2 regions of the Shewanella algidipiscicola genome follow, and region 1 is predicted to be linked to the other one. Evidence: predicted binding sites of a transcription regulator. Region 1 holds the regulator's gene; the other holds the start of a gene.
The links. Region 1 encodes LexA, which represses DNA repair genes until DNA is damaged. Its sites were predicted from a motif close to TACTGTATNNNNATACAGTA; they were not measured.
Positions count from the first base shown of each region.

Region 2: the regulator LexA is predicted to act here: its motif matches at 6,043-6,062, upstream of recA (recombinase RecA).

Region 1 is NZ_OXJV01000020.1:8,378-18,955, reverse strand. Features, by position in the region: gene DN599_RS16555 (SURF1 family protein) at 1-559, opposite strand, end outside; gene DN599_RS16550 (DUF2909 family protein) at 558-776, shown strand; gene DN599_RS16545 (cytochrome c oxidase subunit 3) at 777-1,652, opposite strand; gene DN599_RS16540 (cytochrome c oxidase assembly protein) at 1,649-2,218, opposite strand; gene ctaD (cytochrome c oxidase subunit I) at 2,220-3,830, opposite strand; partial or broken gene coxB (cytochrome c oxidase subunit II) at 3,849-4,961, opposite strand; gene DN599_RS16525 (cell division inhibitor SulA) at 5,363-5,872, opposite strand; gene lexA (transcriptional repressor LexA) at 5,869-6,486, opposite strand; gene yrfG (GMP/IMP nucleotidase) at 6,826-7,497, opposite strand; gene nudE (ADP compounds hydrolase NudE) at 7,594-8,139, shown strand; gene cysQ (3'(2'),5'-bisphosphate nucleotidase CysQ) at 8,189-9,001, shown strand; gene DN599_RS16500 (GNAT family N-acetyltransferase) at 8,994-9,449, shown strand; gene DN599_RS16495 (MFS transporter) at 9,569-10,578, shown strand, end outside.
Region 2 is NZ_OXJV01000001.1:1,068,666-1,079,243, reverse strand. Features, by position in the region: gene surE (5'/3'-nucleotidase SurE) at 1-411, shown strand, start outside; gene DN599_RS04880 (protein-L-isoaspartate(D-aspartate) O-methyltransferase) at 408-1,043, shown strand; gene DN599_RS04875 (peptidoglycan DD-metalloendopeptidase family protein) at 1,167-2,036, shown strand; gene rpoS (RNA polymerase sigma factor RpoS) at 2,115-3,089, shown strand; gene mutS (DNA mismatch repair protein MutS) at 3,269-5,836, opposite strand; gene recA (recombinase RecA) at 6,170-7,231, shown strand; gene DN599_RS04855 (regulatory protein RecX) at 7,245-7,676, shown strand; gene DN599_RS04845 (DUF2474 domain-containing protein) at 8,354-8,482, opposite strand; gene cydB (cytochrome d ubiquinol oxidase subunit II) at 8,504-9,511, opposite strand; gene DN599_RS04835 (cytochrome ubiquinol oxidase subunit I) at 9,540-10,578, opposite strand, start outside.

The DNA.
Region 1 (10,578 bases):
GGGCCAAGCGGCGCTGTAACTGCTGCTGCAGTGCGGTAATATTGAGGTTTTGAATTCGCATAGGATCACCAGACTCAGCAAATAGTTGCTCGCTCAGCGGGTTGAGAGATTTTTGATATAGCCTACCGCTTAAGGAAACTGAGCTCGTGATTGGCTGCACTTGAGGTAAGGCGCGCCGATCTATGCCGCCAGGGACAAAACCTAACTCAACCAGTAATGCCGTTTCATGAGGAGCGACTTGCATCACTTGCAGCACCAAATACCCCACAGTGCCGTTATAGACTTGGTTGTCGAGCATAATAATGGGGGAAGCGGTTGGGCTGACGTCGACCTGTAAACGGTAACCGGTTAAGGCCGTGTCTGTTGTCATAGTCAGCAGTTGAGGATATGACAGCGGCGCCGATGCTTGGCGAGCGGTTAATTGCTGCTGCCATGCGGCTTTTTCATCGGCACGGCTGAGTTGCCAAAACCCGAGCTTGACCAAGATGCTAAACACCAGCACAGTAATACAAACAACTAAGGCCGTTGTCCATGACAACCCACGTTTAGGAGCCTGCATGAGTGCAATATTGCTATTTAAAGTGGCATTAGTATTACTGCTTTTTTTCATCATTTTTAATCTTGGGCGTGCGTTGTTTATCTTAGTGAAAGGGGAAAGTAAGATCCCCATGAGCCAATATTTAGGCCGCCGGGTATTGTTTTCGCTATTGGTGATCCTACTGCTGCTACTAGCACTAGGGTTGGGGCTAATTACTCCCAACCCTAGGCCTTATTAGCTACAGCACATACACAAAAATAAATAAGCATAGCCAGACCACATCGACAAAATGCCAATACCAACTGCCCGCCTGAAAAGCAAAGTGTTTATCTGGGGTGAAGTGACCTTTTAACACTCTAAAAAACAACACCAATAAGAAGATGGTGCCTAAGGTCACGTGCATGCCGTGGAAACCGGTGAGCAAGAAAAAGGTGTTGCCATAAACGCCAGAGGAGAGGGTCAGCCCCATCTCCTGATAAGCATGAGCATATTCTTCAACCTGTAACAGTAAGAAGGCCAACCCGAGTAAGATGGTCAGCCCCAACCACAGGGTGAGGGCGGTGCGTTTCCCCTTTTCGAGACTAACATGGGCAAAGTGTAAGGTGACCGATGATGTGAGTAATATGATGGTGTTGTACAGTGGTAAGCCCGTCCACCCCATTACTTGGGTTTTGGTGCCATCTGGCGTGGTGACCAAGGGCCACATCGCTTCAAAGGTAGGCCACAACACTTCGTGTGTCATGGCGTTATTGGAGGCTCCGCCTAGCCATGGCACGGCTATCATACGGGCATAGAGTAACGCGCCAAAAAAAGCGGCAAAAAACATCACCTCCGAAAAAATAAACCAGCTCATCCCTTGGCGAAACGATCTGTCCATCTGTTTCGAATAGAGTCCAGCCATCGATTCGTCAATCACGGTTCTGAACCAGCCAAAAATCATATACACAATCACTGCAATTCCGGCAGTCAGAATATAACCGCCGCTCGATTGCTCGCTATTGAGCTGCTGTATATAAGTACCTGCCCCAAAGGCGATTAAAAATAGCCCGATGGCGCCTATTATGGGCCAGGCACTTTGCGCTGGCACATAATAGTGTTCGTGTTTAGTGGTCATTTTGCCGCTCCTTGCTCAACAGCGCCGACATAACCCTTGTCGGTAATGTTGTAGAGAGTATAGGAAAGTGTCAGCGTCGATATCGTGTCTGGTAGATCGGGATCGACATAGAAAATTAGCGGTAATGCAGCACTACCTTGCGCCGCTAACAGCTGCTGATTAAAGCAGAAACACTCGGTTTTATTAAAGTAGGCTGCCCCCTGCCCAGGTGAAACCGAGGGAATGGCTTGGCCTACGGTGGTCGCGAGCGCTAGGCTCTTAGCGTTAAAGTTGGTGCGTACAAGCTCACCAGGGTGAACCTGCATACGTTTGACTTCGGGCGTAAATTCCCATGGCATATCCTGTTGTATGTTAGCCATAAATTCGACGGTTATCACTCGCGACGTATCTATGGTCATTGGCTTGTAAGTCGACGCTGTCGATTGTGTTTTACCGTTAATCCCCAATTGTTCACACAGCACGTCGTATAACGGCACCAAGGCAAATCCAAAGCCAAACATGCCTATGGCACCAGTCATTAGCCAGATGATCAGCTTGCGGTTCGATGTTGCCGTGGGCTGGGACATGTTATTTCACCTCAGGTGGAGTCGAGAATGAGTGATAAGGAGCCGGGCTTGGCAGAGTCCATTCCAGCCCTTCGGCACCATCCCAAGGTTTAGCTGGTGCTTTTTCACCGCCCTTGATGCACTTAATCACCAAGGCGAGAAAGATAAACTGCGATAGCCCGAAAGCGAAGCCGCCAATAGAGACAATTTGGTTAACATCAGCAAATTGAATTGCATAATCAGGAATTCGACGCGGCATTCCCGCGAGTCCTAAAAAGTGCATAGGGAAAAACAACACGTTAACTGAGATAACCGAACACCAAAAATGCAGTTTACCCAACTTCTCGTCATACATATGCCCGGTCCATTTAGGTAGCCAATAATAGGCGGCCGCCATAATGGAGAAGATGGCCCCTGTGACCAATACATAATGGAAGTGAGCCACCACGAAATAGGTATCGTGATACTGGAAATCCACCGGAGTAATGGCCAGCATCAACCCCGAAAATCCGCCTATGGTGAACAGTATGATAAAGGCGATGGCAAACAACATAGGCGTTTCAAAACTGAGTGATCCGCGCCACATGGTGGCGACCCAATTAAAGACCTTAACCCCAGTTGGTACCGCGATGAGCATAGTACAATACATAAAAAACAGTTCAGCAAATACTGGCATACCTGTGGTAAACATATGGTGTGCCCAAACCAAGAAGGACAAAATCGCAATACTGGCAGTGGCATAAACCATAGAGGAGTAACCAAAGAGACGTTTGCGACTAAAGGCGGGCACAATAGCCGATATGATCCCAAATGAAGGTAAGATCATAATGTAGACCTCGGGGTGGCCGAAGAACCAGAAAATATGCTGAAACATCACAGGATCGCCGCCACCTGCTGCATCAAAGAAGCTGGTGCCAAAATATTTATCCGTCAGCACCATAGTGACCACCCCTGCAAGCACAGGCATGACGGCGATCAACAAGAAAGCGGTGATTAACCAGGTCCACACAAATAGCGGTAATTTCATCCAACTCATGCCGGGGGCGCGCATATTCACAATCGTCACCACCACGTTGATGGCTCCCATGATGGAGCTGATCCCCATAATATGGATAGAAAATACAAACAGTGCCGTGCTATCAGGGCTATAAGTGGTGGATAACGGAGCATAGAATGTCCAACCAAAGTTGGGGCCACCACCTTCCATAAAGAGTGAGCTTAATAATATGGTAAAGGCGAAGGGTAAAATCCAAAAGCTCCAGTTATTCATCCGTGGTAGCGCCATATCAGGTGCGCCAATCATCATGGGTATTAGCCAGTTTGCAAGCCCTGTAAAGGCGGGCATGACGGCACCAAACACCATGATCAAGCCATGTACAGTGGTCATTTGATTAAAAAAGTTGGGCTCGATTAATTGCAGACCCGGTTGAAACAACTCGGCCCGGATCACCATGGCCATGGCACCGCCAGTAAGAAACATAATAAAGCTGAACCACAGGTATAAGGTGCCGATATCTTTATGATTAGTGGTAAATAGCCAACGTTTTATGCCGGTTGGGTGAGCTTCGTGGTGTTCGTTAGACTCTTCAATATGAGCGGCATCCATATTGGCTTCGCGGGTTGTTGTATTCATCATGCCTCCCTATTGACCATGTTGACTAACGTCAGCGGCTTGGACGGTATCACCGACATCATTGCCCCAAGCGTTACGCTCATATGTCACCACAGCCGCTATCTCCTGTGGTGTTAGCTGTCCAGCGAAGGCTTGCATTGCAGTGCCCACCTTTCCATTAACCACAATATCGATATGTGCAGTGACTGGGCCGGTGGCAATGGCGCTGGCTTTTAATCCGGGGAACACCCCAGGAAGTCCCATGCCATTTGGCTGGTGGCAGGCGGCGCAGCGTGCCATGTATATCTGCTCACCTTGGGTCATCAGTTCATCCATCGATAAGGTTTGTGATAACGAGGCTTCGGTCGCGGCGGCGGCGATTGTGGCTTGGTTTTTTTGCTCTTCGATCCAGATATCAAAATCGGCTTCAGACAACACTTCAACCACTATGGGCATAAAGCCGTGATCCTTACCGCACAGCTCTGCACATTGGCCGCGGTACGTGCCGGGTTTATCCACGCGGGTCCAGGCTTCATTGATGAAACCGGGGTTAGCATCTTTTTTTACCGCAAAGGCCGGCACCCACCAAGAATGGATCACATCATCTGAGGTCATCAAGAAACGCACTTTTTTATTAATGGGAAGCACTAGGGGTTTGTCGACTTCTAATAGATAGTTTTCGCCCTTCGTTTCACTGCCTTCAATTTGTGCTCTAGGGGTAGCAAGCAAGCTGTAGTATTCGATATCGTGATCAAAGTAACTGTAATGCCATTTCCACTGTGAACCCGTTACCTTGATGGTGATATCTGCATCGCTAGGATCTTCCATGGCGATAAGGGTTTTCGTGGCAGGGATAGCCATCAGAATCAAGATAACAAAAGGCACGATAGTCCAAGCTATTTCGACTTTAGTGCTTTCATGGAAATTGGCTGCCACCGCGCCTTTTGAGCGACGATGGTTAATGATGGAGTAGATCATTGCTCCAAACACTATGATGCCGATGGCGCAACAGATATAGAGAATGGTCATATGAAGGCCAAAAACTTTGCCACTGATCTCTGTTACCCCTGGTGTCATATTAAGGGGCATATCGGCTGCGAATATGGGCGGGGCTAGTAATAACCCCAGCAAGCTATACCACAGATGCTTCACTAGACTTCTCCTCTGTCAATTGCGAAGGCAACTACAAAGAAAAGTCACACAGTATGTCTCGGCTCCATGCAAACTTTTCAGTTCCCAAAAAAGCAACGATGACTTCATAGTGCGCTGGTGGTATGGATGTTGTTATTGCTGGTGGTCACCACACTTGCACTTACGGCTGACTATATCAGGCGAATTTCAACTTAATTGGACTTTGCTAGAGATGTTCACTCGCAGGCCAATGAAGCCGACTACTAAATTGTTCGGATATAACAAATAATCGTTGATATCTATTACTAACTTAATCGCTGTTTAAATATTGATCAAGATCACTTTTTTTTATTTTGTTAAAAAAAAACAGCGACAAAAAAGCCCCTCGCGGGGCTTAAGTATGGAAAGTTTGAGCTGTAATGCTAGTGCAGTGAGCCAAATAATGATGTTTGGCGGCAGCCTTGATCTTGCTCTGCTAGGATTGTTACTGGTAGGTGACGATTAGCTTCTTCAATCACAATGCCTAAAGCCTGAGTGCTTTTGGCGACCAATTGTAAGCGGCGACAATCACGTGCATCGAGTGCTTGGGTCCAACTGATCACCGCACTGGATGTACCACTTGTAAGCGCTTTTTCCATCGCCCATAGTGCTTCAACTTCATCTTTGGTGTGCACTAATAAGATTCTATCCATACGAACACCGGCATCGGCGAGCATCTGCTTATAACCAATATTTGGTGGGCTAATCAGAACTACCCACTGGCCTTGTTGGCTTAATCTTGCTAATTGCGGCGTTAGTGCTTGCAACTCATGCTTACCTTGGGTGCGACTCGATAATGTCGCGATGGTGCTGTGCTGAGTAGGCTTATGTTGCGTGTTTATATCGACCCAAAGGCCGGGATGTCGTGGGGCATTACCCATTAGATTATTCATTGCCAATCTCCATTACGGATAACACCTACGGCAAGCCCTTCGATGCTAAGGCTTTGGCTGGATAGGTCGACCACTATCGGTGAATATTCTTCATTCTCGGCGTGAAGATATACAGTATTACCTTTCTTTTCAAAACGCTTTACTGTGACATCATCTTCGACCCGAGCCACGACGATCTGGCCATTACTGGCTTGCTCTACTTTATGTACCGCGAGCAGATCACCTTCGAGAATACCTATATTTTTCATGCTATCGCCGCGGACTCTTAAGAGAAAATCGGCGCTTGGGCGAAACATCGCTGGATCAACTTTATAGTGTTGCTCAACATGTTCTTGGGCCAAAATGGGTTCACCGGCAGCGACTTGTCCAATCAGTGGTAAACCAAGATCTTCGCTGTCATCTTCTTGAGTTAGCTTTATGCCTCGCGAGGTCCCTGGCATTATTTCGATGCAGCCTTTTTTGGCTAAGGCTTTTAAATGCTCTTCGGCCGCATTGGCGCTTTTAAAACCTAGGCGACGAGCAATTTCAGCCCGGGTAGGCGGCATGCCTGTATCGGCAATATTGCGTTTAATTAATTCTAATATTTCGGCTTGTCTAGGGGTTAATGGTCTCATTACAGATCCTGTCTTTCCATACAGTAACTGTCAGTATATACAGTATTTAAAGTAGCGCAAGGATTAAGCATATTTTTGTCGGCAATGTGGTGGAATTTGTTTGAAACTGAAAGCAAAATCGCAGATTTATTTTCATTGAAACCTGATATTTTTTACTTAAATCAATGTTATGAAATGGATTTTACGGAATAAATGTATTGAGTGATGCGATTGTCTCTTATCTGTTGAGATGATTTCTGTGCCAAGTTAGGGCGGCGAAACAACGTTAGCAGGTAATAGGGTTCAGTTGCACTCTGTGCCTGCAGTTACCGTTATCTTATATCGTTAAGCGTACGGCTATTATGGCTTGCTGGCGATAAGGTCATCTAACAGGTGGTGGTAATCATAGATTGCGGGAAAGTGGGTAAATATTTTATGGGGCTTTTTGCTATCAGGATTGCTTATGCCAAGTAAATACCCAACTCCTGCTTGTTTGGCGGCATGCAAGATAGCTTCGCTATCATCGATAAATAAACACCGATTGGGTTGTAATTGATATTGGTTAAATAAGCTAGACCAAAATTGAGGGTGCTCTTTTGCAAAACCCGTTTCATGGCTGGAGAGCATATGGTCTAACCCTTGCGCAAGCTCTGTGTGTTCTAGTTTGAGTGCTAGGCTATGAGGGTGGGCATTGGTCACTAATATTCTGGTTTTATGCTTTTTAGCCAATGTATGCAGAAATGGCATGCTGTCTTGGCGTAACTGTATCCTGTCGGCCAATGTGCGTTGCAACGTCACAATATCCAGTTGCAGTTGTTGCTGCCAGTAGTCGAGGCAATACCAATCCAAGGTGCCAACCACTTGGTCGTAGGCCTGTTCCACTAAGACATTGGCTTCATTTAGAGAGATGTTTCTGTTGTGACTTAAGGTTTGCGGCACTAGTTTGAGCCAAAAATGGCTATCGAAGTGCAAGTCTAGTAGCGTGCCATCCATATCAAGCAGTACGGTATCAATTTTATCCCAAGGAAACATAAGGTCAGTAAAAAAATTCTATCGTGAGAGTTGTGGATTAAACCCATCATAGTAAGATTGAACTGTGATGCAAACCTCATTTTATCAGGGACATTCATGTCGGACCAAAAGCCACAGATATTACATACACAAGTTGTTGCTCAGAGTCGGTTATTTCAAATTGAGCAAGTGCACCTGAAATTTTCTAATCAGGTCGAGCGCCAGTATGAGCGTATGAAAGGCAGTAATCGTGGCGCCGTAATGGTGGTTCCTGTATTGGGGGAGCAACTACTGCTGGGCAGAGAGTACGCTGCAGGAACCCACAGCTATGAACTGGGCTTTCCCAAAGGGTTAGTTGATCTGGGGGAGACTCCTGAGCAGGCCGCTAATCGTGAACTGCAAGAGGAGATAGGCTTTGGGGCTAAAAAATTAACCCATTTGATGGAGTTAAGTCTGGCGCCCAGCTATTTTGTCAGCAAGATGCAGATCTATATTGCAGAAGATCTGTATGAAAGTCGCCTTGAAGGCGATGAACCTGAGCCAATAGAGGTCGTTTCTTGGCCGCTTGCACAGTGGTCAGGGCTATTGGCATTGGAAGATTTTTCAGAATCGAGAAGTGTTAGTGCCTTGTTTTTAGCTCAGAAGCATTTAAAACTAAAATAGTTATTTAATTCGGATATATGCATTACCTGTCTAGGTTGTTGGAGTTGTGATGAAGCCAGAAGAGTGTGTGGAACAGGTGATCGCCATCGCCGTTGAAGCGGGCATGGCCATCAAAGATATTTATCTTGAAGGTAGCTTTGATAAAGAAATTAAGGCGGATAATACCCCTGTGACGTCTGCCGATCTTGCTGCGCACCAAATTATCACTGCAGCGCTGACTCAGCTGACTCCCGATATTCCTGTGTTATCTGAAGAAGATGCCGACATCCCGTTATCCGAACGCGTCGATTGGCCCAGGTATTGGTTGGTCGATCCGTTAGATGGTACCGGAGAGTTTATTGCCGGCAGTGGCGACTTTTCGGTGATCATTGCGCTAGTTGAGCATAATCGCCCTATTATGGGGATTGTTTATGTGCCCATGACAGAGGTGATTTATTATGCCATCGCAGGACTAGGGGCTTATAAGCGCTCAAATAAAGGCGAACAGCGTATTGCCAGTCGTCAATTGACACTCGATGATTCGCACTCATTGCGCTTGGCGGTCAGTCGTCGCCAAGATCCGCAATCGGTATTAAAGCTACTAAACCAGCCTAAGCATTGTGAGTTAGTGGTGCTCGGCGGGGCAGCGCTTAAAAGTTGCTTGGTCGCAGAAGGACGTGCCGATTGTTATGTACGCATTGGCCCTACTGGCGAGTGGGATACCGGCGCGGCACAAATTATTGTCGAAGAGGCGGGCGGGCAGATCATGGATCTTGAACTGCAACCGCTAAGTTATAATGAACGTGAATCGCTCGAAAATCCTAATTTTATCGTTGTCGGTTCGACCCATTTACCTTGGGATGAGTTGTTAGTCAGTGAATAATTCGGTTGATATTACCCTGCGTGCGGCGCAAAAGGGCGAACTGGCCGGCGTTTATCGGCTTGAACAGCGTGTGTTTGGCGCGCATTGTTATCCGGACTTCTTTTTTCGTCAGAGTTTCGATTGTTGGCCAAATGGTTTGCGTGTTGCAATAGATCAAAATAATCATCTTCTTGGCTATATTCTAATGGTGCAAAGTGAGCAGCCGCATATAGGATGGATATTATCTGTCGCCGTGGATACACTCGCCCAAGGCCGAGGTATCGGCAAACGTTTGATAAACGATGCGCTTAATCACTTGGCGCCGTCAGTCACTCAGGTGATGCTCACTGTTGATCCAGCTAATCCAGCGCGCCATTTATACCTCGCATTGGGGTTTGTTGAGCTACAAACGGAAGCCGACTATTTTGGTCCGGATACATCGCGGGTGGTAATGTGTCTGATGCGCTAAGCCTTATCTATTGTGCATGGCTAAAGAGTGGCAATGACTTATATGAAACCTTCATTGTCATCTATTCATTGTCATCTAGATGGTTAGGCTAACTAAGCTTGAGGCAAGCTGGAGCACATATGCTGTTAACAAAACGTTTTTTGCCCTATTTTGTCACCCAATGTTTAGGCGCATTAAACGATAATATTTATAAAAACGTTTTACTCTTGATGGTGGCTTATAGCCAGATCAATGAGTTGCCAATCAGCATTAATTTATTTGTCAATTTGGCCGCGGGCCTGTTTATTTTACCCTTCTTTCTTTTTTCAGCTCATGCCGGGATGCTCGCCGATAATATGGACAAGGCGAAGCTTATCCGCAGACTTAAACAACTCGAAGTGGTTATCATGTCGTGCGCTGCGATGGCTATTTTGTCTCAAAGCTACATGGTGATGTTACTGCTGTTATTTTTAACCGGCTGTCAGTCGGCCTATTTCGGGCCAGTAAAATATTCACTGCTACCGCAAGTGTTGACCGATGAAGAATTAGTTAAGGGCAATGCTTGGGTCGAAATAGGCACATTTTTAGCTATTTTAAGTGGCACATTGAGCGCCGGGCTGTTGATGGCTAGTACGCATGGAATTGTCGCCAGTGCCTTGATTGTCTTTGTACTTTCCCTGTGTGGATATCTGGCCAGTTGTGCCATTCCGGCTTTACCTTTACAGCATGACGTGACCCAGATCCGTTTTGCCCCTTTATCTGGCACGTGGCGCGCCATTACCCAGGTGAGAAAGACGCCAAGCATCTGGATGGCGATCATCGCCATTAGCTGGTTTTGGTTTCTTGGCGCAACTTATCTAACGCAATTTGCTTATTTTGCTAAGTTACATTTGTCCTCTGATACCAGCGTAGTGTCGCTTCTATTAGCACTATTTTCGGTGGGTATCGCGGTGGGCTCCTTTTTATGTGAACGCTTATCCTATGGTCATGTTGAATTAGGTGTCGTGGCTTTAGGCATGGCGGGGTTGACCCTGTTTGGCCTCGATTTGGTCTGGGCCATTCCACCTGCACCGTTAGATCCCTTGTGGGTTTATAGTGTGGGAGACTTTATCGCCACAACGGCGCATTATCGACTGATGTTTGACTTGTT
Region 2 (10,578 bases), on a different contig from region 1:
CGTTTTTTGGGATTACCAGCCATTGCCATCTCTTTGGTGGGGCGCGAGCTCAATCACTATGACACGGCTGCAGCGGTGGCGTGTAAAATCGTGGCTGGCTTGATTAAGGCGCCGATCGCCCAAGATCAAATTTTAAATGTGAATGTGCCTGACTTACCGCTTGAACACGTTAAGGGGATTAAAGTGACCCGCCTTGGTGCCAGACACAGAGCTGAGGGGATGGTGAGAACCTTAGATCCTGCAGGACGAGAGATATTTTGGCTGGGTCCCCCGGGGCAAGAGCAAGATGCCAGTGAAGGTACCGATTTTGATGCCGTCGCTAAAGGTTACGTATCTGTCACACCTTTGACAGTGGATCTGACCGCACATGAACAAATTCCAAAACTGAAACAATGGATTGAGCAACTATGAATGGTGTAGCCACCGCATCGGCATTGAATTTGGCAAGCGCTCTACGAGGTGCTGGGATCGGCAATCAAGCCGTATTGTCTGTCGTGGCAAAAACGCCCAGAGAGCTGTTTCTTGATGCAGCCTTGGGCCATAAAGCGTATGAAAATACAGCCTTGCCTATTGGGCAAGGTCAAACCATTTCGCAACCCTATATTGTTGCCAAGATGACCGAGCTGTTGCTTGAATCCAAGCCCAAAAAGGTGTTAGAAATCGGTACGGGCTCGGGTTATCAGGCGGCGATACTTGCTCAATTGGTAGATGAATTATGTACCGTAGAGCGGATAAAAAGTCTGCAAATTCAGGCGCGGCAACGCTTAAAACGCCTCGATTTACACAATGTGTCGTTTAAGTACGGTGATGGTTGGAAAGGTTGGGCTAATAAAGGTCCATTCGATGCCATCATGGTCACTGCGGCAGCGGCCAGTATCCCGCAAGACTTATTGGCTCAACTAGGTTCACAAGGCGTGTTGATTATTCCTGTAGGGCAAGAAACACAACAGCTGCTGCGTGTAACCCGTTATGGCGATGACTATCGGTCTGAAATGATCGAAATGGTCAAGTTTGTGCCGCTGGTTAATGGTGACCTGGCCTAATGATAGTACAGATATCATATGCTTAGCCTTAGGCATATCGTGTCTGGCACAGTCGGTTTCACCTGCATGTGTCGCGGCAGACTTTCTGTGAGCGCTGGGGTGATACGATACCTGTTATTGCTTATGTTATTGCTGCAGTTAACGGCTTGTAGCTTTCAAGCAGATAGACCTGCACCTGTTGTGACTGTTAATCCGCCTGTTAAAAAACAGTATCAAAAAGGTGGTCTGACCTCTGAGCGTTATCGAGTTAAAAAAGGCGATACCTTGTACTCAATCTCATGGGCCGCTAATAAAGATTTTGTCGATATCGCTAGGCGCAATGGGCTTAAAAAGCCATATACCATCTACCCTGGCCAGGTGTTAAATCTTAAGCTGACAAAACCTGTTACAACTAGAGTTAAAGCTCAAAATTGGAACACTAACACGCCTAAACCCGCAAAAAAACCAATTAAAGCTGTTACTAAACAGCCAGTTGCAACTTCTTCTGCGAACGGTGTCACGAAAGTCAGCGTCGCAAAAAAATCACTTGATCAGACCTCAAATTCTGCGTACCCTGTATCAACTAGTCAACAATCTGTTAACAATGTTATCCACAAGTCAAAGTCGACCTTGCCACAGAAAGTGCACCGTTGGCATTGGCCCGTAAAAGGAGCGTTGATTGGTAAATTCTCTGCCAAAGAGCAAGGAAATAAAGGAATTAAGATAGCCGGAACGCGTGGTGATCGCATTCAAGCTGCGGCAGATGGACGTGTCGTATATGCAGGAAATGCACTTCGAGGCTACGGTAATCTAGTGATTATTAAGCACAGTGATGATTATTTAAGTGCTTATGCTCATGCGGATAAAATCTTAGTTAAGGAAAAGCAATTCGTAACAGCAGGACAAACTGTTGCGAGTATGGGGAAAACGGGTACCAATCGGGTCATGTTACATTTTGAGATCCGCTACCATGGTAAATCAGTCGACCCACTTAAATATTTGCCTAAAACATAATTTTTTTAGGCGCCATTTTGGCAATTGGAGGATAAAAACGTGCAGTAAATTCAGTGAGTAAAATTTGGGAGAACTATTATGGGTCGTAAAAAAACTACCGCGATAGCGGAGACCTTAGTTGACTTGTCTAAGAACGAGTCTGATGTTTCACTGTTAAATAACAAAGAGAGCGTAAAAGAAGCCGAACTGGAACAGCAAGTACAAGATGATTTGCAAAAAAATTTAGATGCCACACAGCTGTATCTAAGTGAAATTGGATTTTCCCCCCTATTGAGTGCGGAGGAAGAGGTTTATTTTTCACGTAAGTCCCTTAAGGGCTGTGCTAAATCTCGTAACCGTATGATTGAGAGTAATCTTAGACTCGTCGTAAAAATTGCTCGTCGTTACAATAACCGCGGTTTAGCCTTACTCGATCTTATCGAAGAGGGTAATTTAGGCTTGATCCGTGCGGTAGAGAAATTTGACCCAGAACGTGGTTTTCGCTTCTCTACCTATGCTACTTGGTGGATAAGACAAACGATAGAACGTGCCATTATGAATCAAACTCGCACAATTCGTTTGCCCATACATGTGGTCAAAGAACTTAATGTTTATTTACGCACCGCCCGAGAGCTGGCGCACAAGTTGGATCATGAGCCGACCGCCGAAGAGATTGCAGAGAAGCTAGATCTTCCCAGTGGTGATGTGAGTCGTATGTTAAAGTTGAATGAGCGCATTACCTCGGTAGATACCCCGTTAGGCGGTGACAGCGATAAAGCGCTGCTCGATGTATTAGCCGATGATGACAGTGTTGGGCCTGACTATAAAGTACAAGATGAAGATATGTCTAAATCGGTCGTACGTTGGTTGGACGAGCTCAACAGTAAGCAACGTGAAGTATTAGCGCGTCGTTTTGGTTTATTAGGATATGAACCTTCAACCCTAGAAAATGTGGGCAAAGAGATAGGCTTGACTCGAGAGCGAGTTCGCCAGATCCAAGTGGAAGCATTGAAGCGACTCAAGGACTTACTTGGCGCACAAGGATTATCTGTTGAAGCTATTTTTCGTCCATAAGGTCGCAATATTATAGAGTATTGAGGATAACTGCAGAGCCTAGCATTTCAGTATTAACTTATAATTTACTTATAAGTGCGATGAAATGTAGAGAAACAGTTAAGCCTGATAGGCGTTATGATGGACATTGTGACATATAAAAAAGCGCACCAATAATGGTGCGCTTTTTTGCTTGTTCGTTAACGTAATTGCTTCAGTTGATATAGCAAATCCAGTGCTTGTTTAGGCGAGAGTTGATCGGGGTCGATACTGTCTAAGTGTGTAAGTGCTGCCGATTCTGCTGGCGCACTAAAGCTCATGACTTGTTGTGTATCACTTGGCAATCCGTTATCTCGATCGCGGCTCTCTAAGTGATGTAATTTGTGTTTAGCCGCTTGAACCACTTTACTCGGTACTCCCGCTAATGCCGCGACCTGTAGCCCATAACTCTTGCTCGCTGCCCCTTCCTGCACGGCATGCATAAAGGCAATGGTGTCACCATGCTCAATGGCATCGAGGTGGACATTCGCCACATTTTCCAGTAATTCTGGCAACTGAGTTAATTCAAAGTAATGGGTCGCAAATAGCGTCATCGCCTTGAGATTATTGGCCAGGTGTTCAGCGGCAGACCATGCCAAAGATAAACCATCATAAGTCGAGGTGCCGCGGCCTATTTCATCCATTAAGACTAAACTTTCTGGCGTTGCATTGTGCAAAATGTTGGCGGTTTCTGTCATCTCGACCATAAAGGTTGAGCGACCCGAAGCCAGGTCATCGGCGGCGCCAATGCGAGTAAAAATACGATCTACCGGCCCAATGGCTGCGCGCTGTGCTGGCACAAAGCTCCCGATATGAGCCATTAGGGTGATCAACGCGACTTGACGCATGTAGGTAGACTTACCGCCCATATTGGGGCCTGTTACGATTAACATGCGCCGCAGCGGGCTTAAGTTAACCGGATTGGCAATAAAGGGTGTTTGGCTAACCTGTTCGACAACCGGATGGCGTCCAGCGTCAATATCAATCCCGTTATGTGCGGTCAGTTCGGGGCGATGGTAATTGAGTAGATCGGCGCGCTCAGCAAAATTGTTGATCACATCTAACTCGGCAGCAGCCCTAGCAAACTGTTGTAGCTCATGCAGTTTAGGCATGAGTAAGTCGAACAACTCGTCCCAGAGTTGCTTTTCGAGCGCCAAGGCCTTGCCTTGGCTCGAGAGCACTTTTTCCTCATGTTCTTTGAGTTCGGCGATAATGTAGCGCTCGGTATTTTTTAATGTCTGGCGGCGTTGATAACTGAGTGGTACTAAGTCAGATTCTCTGCGGCTAATCTCAATGTAATAACCATGTACGCGGTTATAGCCTACCTTGAGGGTCGATGCCCCTGTTGCTTGCTTCTCTCTGGCTTCTAGATCCGCTAGATAATCGGTGGCACCTTGGCTAAGCGCACGCCACTCGTCGAGCTCTTGATGGTAGCCTGATTTTAATACACCACCGTCACGGATCAGCATGGGGGGATTATCGACAATAGCACGGCTCAGTAATGCGTGCTCTTCGGGAAATTCACCCAGCATTATCGCAAGCTTGCTCAGATGCTCACTGTGGCAATTAGCTAACAGTTGTTTGATTGCAGGCAACAAAGATAACGATTGACGTAAGCGCGCAAAGTCGCGAGGACGAGCACTGCGCAGGGCTAAACGGGCGGTGATACGCTCAACGTCTCCCAAAGCTTTTAATTGATCGTGTAAAGTTTCAACGTCGCCTGAGCTGAGTAGTTCTTCGACCGCATCATGGCGGGCTCGGATGGTGTAATGATTGCGTAGTGGTTCGTGGATCCAGCGCTGCAACATACGACTTCCCATAGGGGTTGCCGTATTGTCGAGGATGGCGGCTAAAGTGTTATCAAAACCACCTTGCAGGTTTTTAGTTAACTCGAGATTACGGCGTGTGGCCGCATCGAGAATAATACTGTCACACTGATTAAAACGAACAATCGAGTTGATATGGGGTAAGGCGGTGCGTTGAGTGTCTTTAACATACTGCATCAGACAACCCGCGGCTTGAAGCGAGAGCCTGACGTCACCTAACCCAAAGCCATAAAGATCTTTGGTGCCAAATTGTGCCAGCAATAATTGATAGCTAGTATCGTAGTCAAACTCCCATTCTGGGCGCCGACGTTTGCCATTAAAACTGGCAATAATGCCCATCTCACTAAAATCTTCACTGTGTAACAGTTCGGCAGGGTTAGTGCGCTGTAATTCAGCTTCTAACGCTTCTCTGCTGGGAAGTTCAGTGACAACAAAACGTCCAGAGGAGACATCTAGCGTGGCATAACCGAAGCCGACTTTGCCATGATATACCGCTGCTAATAAATTATCTTGCCGCTCTTGTAATAAGGCTTCATCGGTTAAGGTGCCTGGTGTGACGATACGTACCACTTTACGCTCAACAGGGCCTTTAGAGGTCGCTGGGTCGCCCACTTGTTCACAGATGGCCACCGACACACGTAATTGCACCAATTTTGCGAGGTAGCCTTCGACCGCATGATAAGGGATACCCGCCATAGGGATAGGGTCGCCGCCACTCTTGCCACGAGCGGTTAATGAGATCCCCAGCAGCTCAGAGGCTAACTTGGCATCATCATAGAACAACTCATAAAAGTCACCCATACGATAAAACAGTAACATATCTGGTGCTTCGGCTTTTAGCGTCAGATATTGACGCATCATTGGGGTGTGTTTCTCGAGGTTTTGAATATCAACTGCGTTCATGAAGTAACCAAGGTATCCTGCAAAAAAAGCTCAGCATAACAACCCTTGGGTTGCTAGCGTATTATTGGCGCCAATATTAGCAATAATTTCACTTTAACGGGCGTATTTATCCTGCCAAAATTGTATTATTTAAACTCAACTGAGCTCAACCTTAGGGTAAGTGGCTGTTTTAAATTTAGTAAAAAATAATCATCAACAGCACTTGATACTGTATGATTGTACAGTATACTAGTGAGCATATTGAGACACATAAAGCACAGCTCGTTGTAAGCGCTATGCTTTATCCTAACGGATTTACCACAGCGCTACGTCTGTGATAGAGAGGAAAGCACCATGAAGATAGATGCAAATAAAGAGAAAGCCCTTAACGCGGTTCTAGGTCAAATTGAAAAACAATTTGGTAAAGGATCCATCATGAAGTTAGGTGAAAACCGCTCTATGGATGTTGAGACTATCTCTACAGGCTCTCTATCATTAGATGTTGCACTCGGTGCAGGTGGTTTACCCCTCGGCCGTATCGTTGAAATTTATGGCCCTGAGTCATCAGGTAAAACCACATTGACCTTAGAAGTGATTGCGGCAGCGCAGCGTGATGGCAAAGTGTGTGCCTTTATCGATGCCGAGCACGCACTTGACCCGATTTATGCGCAAAAGCTAGGTGTTGATATTGATAACCTATTATGTTCACAACCTGATACGGGTGAGCAAGCGTTAGAGATTTGTGACGCCTTGACTCGCAGCGGCGCGGTTGATGTGATCATTGTCGACTCGGTGGCAGCGTTAACCCCTAAGGCTGAAATTGAAGGTGAAATCGGTGACTCACACATGGGCTTAGCGGCGCGTATGATGAGCCAAGCAATGCGTAAGCTTGCCGGTAACCTTAAGCAATCTAACACGCTACTTATCTTCATTAACCAAATCCGTATGAAAATTGGAGTGATGTTTGGTAACCCAGAAACCACAACAGGTGGTAACGCACTGAAGTTTTATGCCTCGGTTCGTCTTGATATTCGCCGTACTGGTGCGATTAAAGATCGTGATGAAGTTATTGGTAACGAAACTCGCGTTAAAGTGGTTAAAAACAAAATTGCTGCGCCGTTTAAGCAAGCTGAATTCCAAATCCTTTATGGCGAAGGCATCAACCGCACAGGTGAATTAGTAGACCTAGGTGTGGCGCATAAATTGATTGAGAAAGCCGGTGCTTGGTATAGCTACAAAGGTGACAAGATTGGTCAAGGCCGTGCAAACGCAGGCAAATACCTAACAGAAAACCCAGAAATTGCCAAAGAGATTGATACCGCACTGCGTGCCATGCTGCTTGGTGGCTCAAAAGTGGCTGCTGAGCCTGCCGTTAGTGATGAAAATATCGACTTAGAAACAGGTGAAGTGTTTTAAGTATTAACTTGTTATGACAGCTTCTGCTATGCATATCGCGGTTGGGCTTCTTGCTCGCCGCGACTATTCACGCCATCAAATCAAAACTAAACTGCTACAAAAAGGCTTTGAGTTAAGCGAAATTGAGCCTGTGCTCGATCGTTGCATCGACAATGGTTTTTTAGATGATGATCGCTTTGCCGCCTTGTTGCTGCGTTCTCATGTTAGCAAGGGCCATGGCCAAAATCGTATTCGTCAATCGATGGCGCAAAAAGGGCTATCGAAAGAGGTGATTAAAAGGGCACTAAACAATAGTGATTGTGATTGGTTTGAGCTAGCAAAATCAAAAGCCAATAAAAAGTTTGGTGAAACAGTAATATCTGATGCAAAAGATAGGGCCAGACGTTGCCGTTATTTATACGGGCAAGGATTTACGTCTGAGCAGGTTTTTTATGCTTTAGAATAAGGTCATTTATATTAGGGCCTGTTGATCTTTCAAGGTTGTTTTTGCAGCGAATTGCTGGGTATTTATACAAGGCAGAAGCTTTGTAGTGTAGTTATTCTACATAAAAAGCTGAGAACGCAGTAAAAATACCCAACAAACGCTGCCCGAAGGGTTCGGCTAAAAACGTTTTACTCTTTGTTAAGTGAATTTTGCTTAGATGACTAGGCTGCAATCCACTCGCCTCGATTAAAACGTTTTTGTCTAGAACGAAATTCAACCAACAAAGATCAACAGGCCCTAGTAAACCTGACTTATTTTCTGCCTGATATTGTTCAGGTATGGATCTGCTATCTCCCATTTTAAGCTTTGATTCCTCAACGATTAAACTTGCTTGAAAAGTGATCTTACCTTCTCACTCCCCTGTCCTTGTGAGAAAAAAGCTAAGTGTCATATCTCTTAAGTACCCTATTAACAGTGGCCGTATAGTTTTATTCTATATTGCGAGTATTAATTTATCGCTATTGATGTTTTTTCATCCCGAGCCATTGCATTAATATTCGGGCTATTTTTGAGCTAAAAGTAGTTCTACAGTTTTGTAAATGTATGATGGGTATAACATGTTATACCCATCAATATCTTGTATTAGTCCGTCTTTGAACCGCAATAAATAGGGTATTTATTGCGTTTAATTGGAGTTGTTAAGATTTAAATCCCGCTGCAGTCATCAATAATTTGAATCCCATAGATATCATGCCTAAGGCAAGCACACTTATTACCCAGATGCTCAGAAGCCATAGCCATTGTTGGAGTGTTCTATTGAGTTTCATTTTAACCTCCGTAATGATTAATTAGTGGTACGCTTCGCCTTCTTTTACTTTTCCGGCAAAGACGTAATAACTCCAAAATGTATAGGCAAGGATCACAGGAATAATGATCAGCGCACCATACAGCATGAAACTGAGGCTCTCTTTGGGGGCTGCAGCTTGCCATATTGAGATGTTCGGAGGAATGATGTTGGGCCATAGGCTGATCCCAAGACCGGCAAAGCCAAGAAAAACAATCATTAATGCCATTAAAAAAGGTGATGTTTCTTTTTGCTTTTTGACCGAATCAAATGTTTTCCAGCACAAAACAGCCGTTAGTAAGGGCACTGGAGCTAATAAGAACAGATTAGGTAGCGTAAACCAACGTTCGGCAATGGATACACTAGTAAGCGGTGTCCAAACGCTCACAACGAGTATTGCAATAATAAGTAAGCAAAGAATTTTAGGCACGAAAGTAAATATAGTCTGTTGCAGCTCGCCTTCGGTTTTTGTGAGCAACCAAGTGCTACCCAGTAATGCATATGCTGTCAACAGACCAAAGCCACAAAATAGTGGGAAGGGAGTGAGCCAGTCCAATTGCCCACCTGTAAATACACGGCCTTCTACAGTAAATCCCTGAACGACAGCCCCCACAACGACACCTTGACAATAGGTGGTAATAATTGAGCCTAGCATAAAGGCGCGATCCCAGAATTTAAGGTGACTAGGTAGTGCTTTAAATCGAAATTCAAAGGCAACGCCGCGAAAAATTAATGCGACTAGCATCAGTGTCAATGGAATGGTTAGTGCTTCAAGAATGATCGAGTAGGCGAGCGGAAAGGCGCCAAATAGCGCCGCGCCGCCCAGTACTATCCATGTTTCATTGCCATCCCAAACGGGGGCAACACTATTAACCATGACATCTTTTTGTGCATTACTTTTAACAAAAGGCATCACAATTCCTATGCCCAAATCAAAACCATCCATGAAGATGTACATCAAGGTAGCAAAGATGATGATACCAAACCAAACAATCGAAAGATCCAATTCCATAATGATTACCTCAAGTCATGCCGTAAATTTAAAGTCGACCAGAAATTGTTGAAATTTCATGGGAGTTAGTATCGTGCGCATCAGCTGGCAGAGGCCCCTGTTTCATTTGGCGCATCATGTAAAAGTAGCCAAAGCCAAAGACGAGGCTGTAAACAATGAAGAAACATAGAAGGCTAATACTCATTTGTAAGTCACTATGAGCCGATACCGCATCTTTGGTTTTCATCAGCCCGTATACAACCCAAGGCTGGCGACCGACTTCGGTGGTAAACCAACCTGCGAGTATGGCAATTAATCCGGATGGCCCCATGAAAAGAGAGAGCTTATGATACCAGCTGGTATCATAAAGGCGCTGTTTTTTACGCAGCCAAAGACTGTAGAAACCTTGTACAATCATGAGTATTCCCAGTGCGACCATGATTCTAAAAGACCAAAACACGACTAGTGAGTTAGGTCTCTCATCCTTTGGAAAGTCTTTTAGTGCTGGAATGGGGTCTACCAAACTGTGTTTGAGTATTAAGCTGCCAAGGACAGGGATGGCAATTGCGTAGTCAGTACGCTCTGTCTCCATATTCGGGAACCCAAACAGAATCAATGGACTTGGGCCACCGTCAGCGTTATCCCAGTGTCCTTCTATCGCTGCAATTTTTGCAGGTTGATGTTCGAGTGTATTGAGACCATGTATGTCTCCTATATAGGCTTGGATAGGTGCAATCAGAGCTAACATCCACATTGACATCGAAAACATTTTCTTAACAGGGCCAGTTTTGTTGCCCTTGAGCAGGTGCCAGGCGGCACAAGCACCGACAAATACTGCGGTACTGATAAACGCTGCGACGCCCATATGAAGTAATCTGTAAGGAAATGATGGGTTAAAGATGACTGCAAACCAGTCGGTGGGGACCACTTGTCCATTGATGATCTCGTAACCCGTTGGAGTTTGCATCCAACTGTTAGAGGCGAGGATCCAAAAAGTGGATAATATGGTTCCAAGTGCCACCATACAGGTGGCAAAAAAGTGTAGCTTATCGCCTACTCGCTGCCAGCCAAAGAGCATAACACCAAGA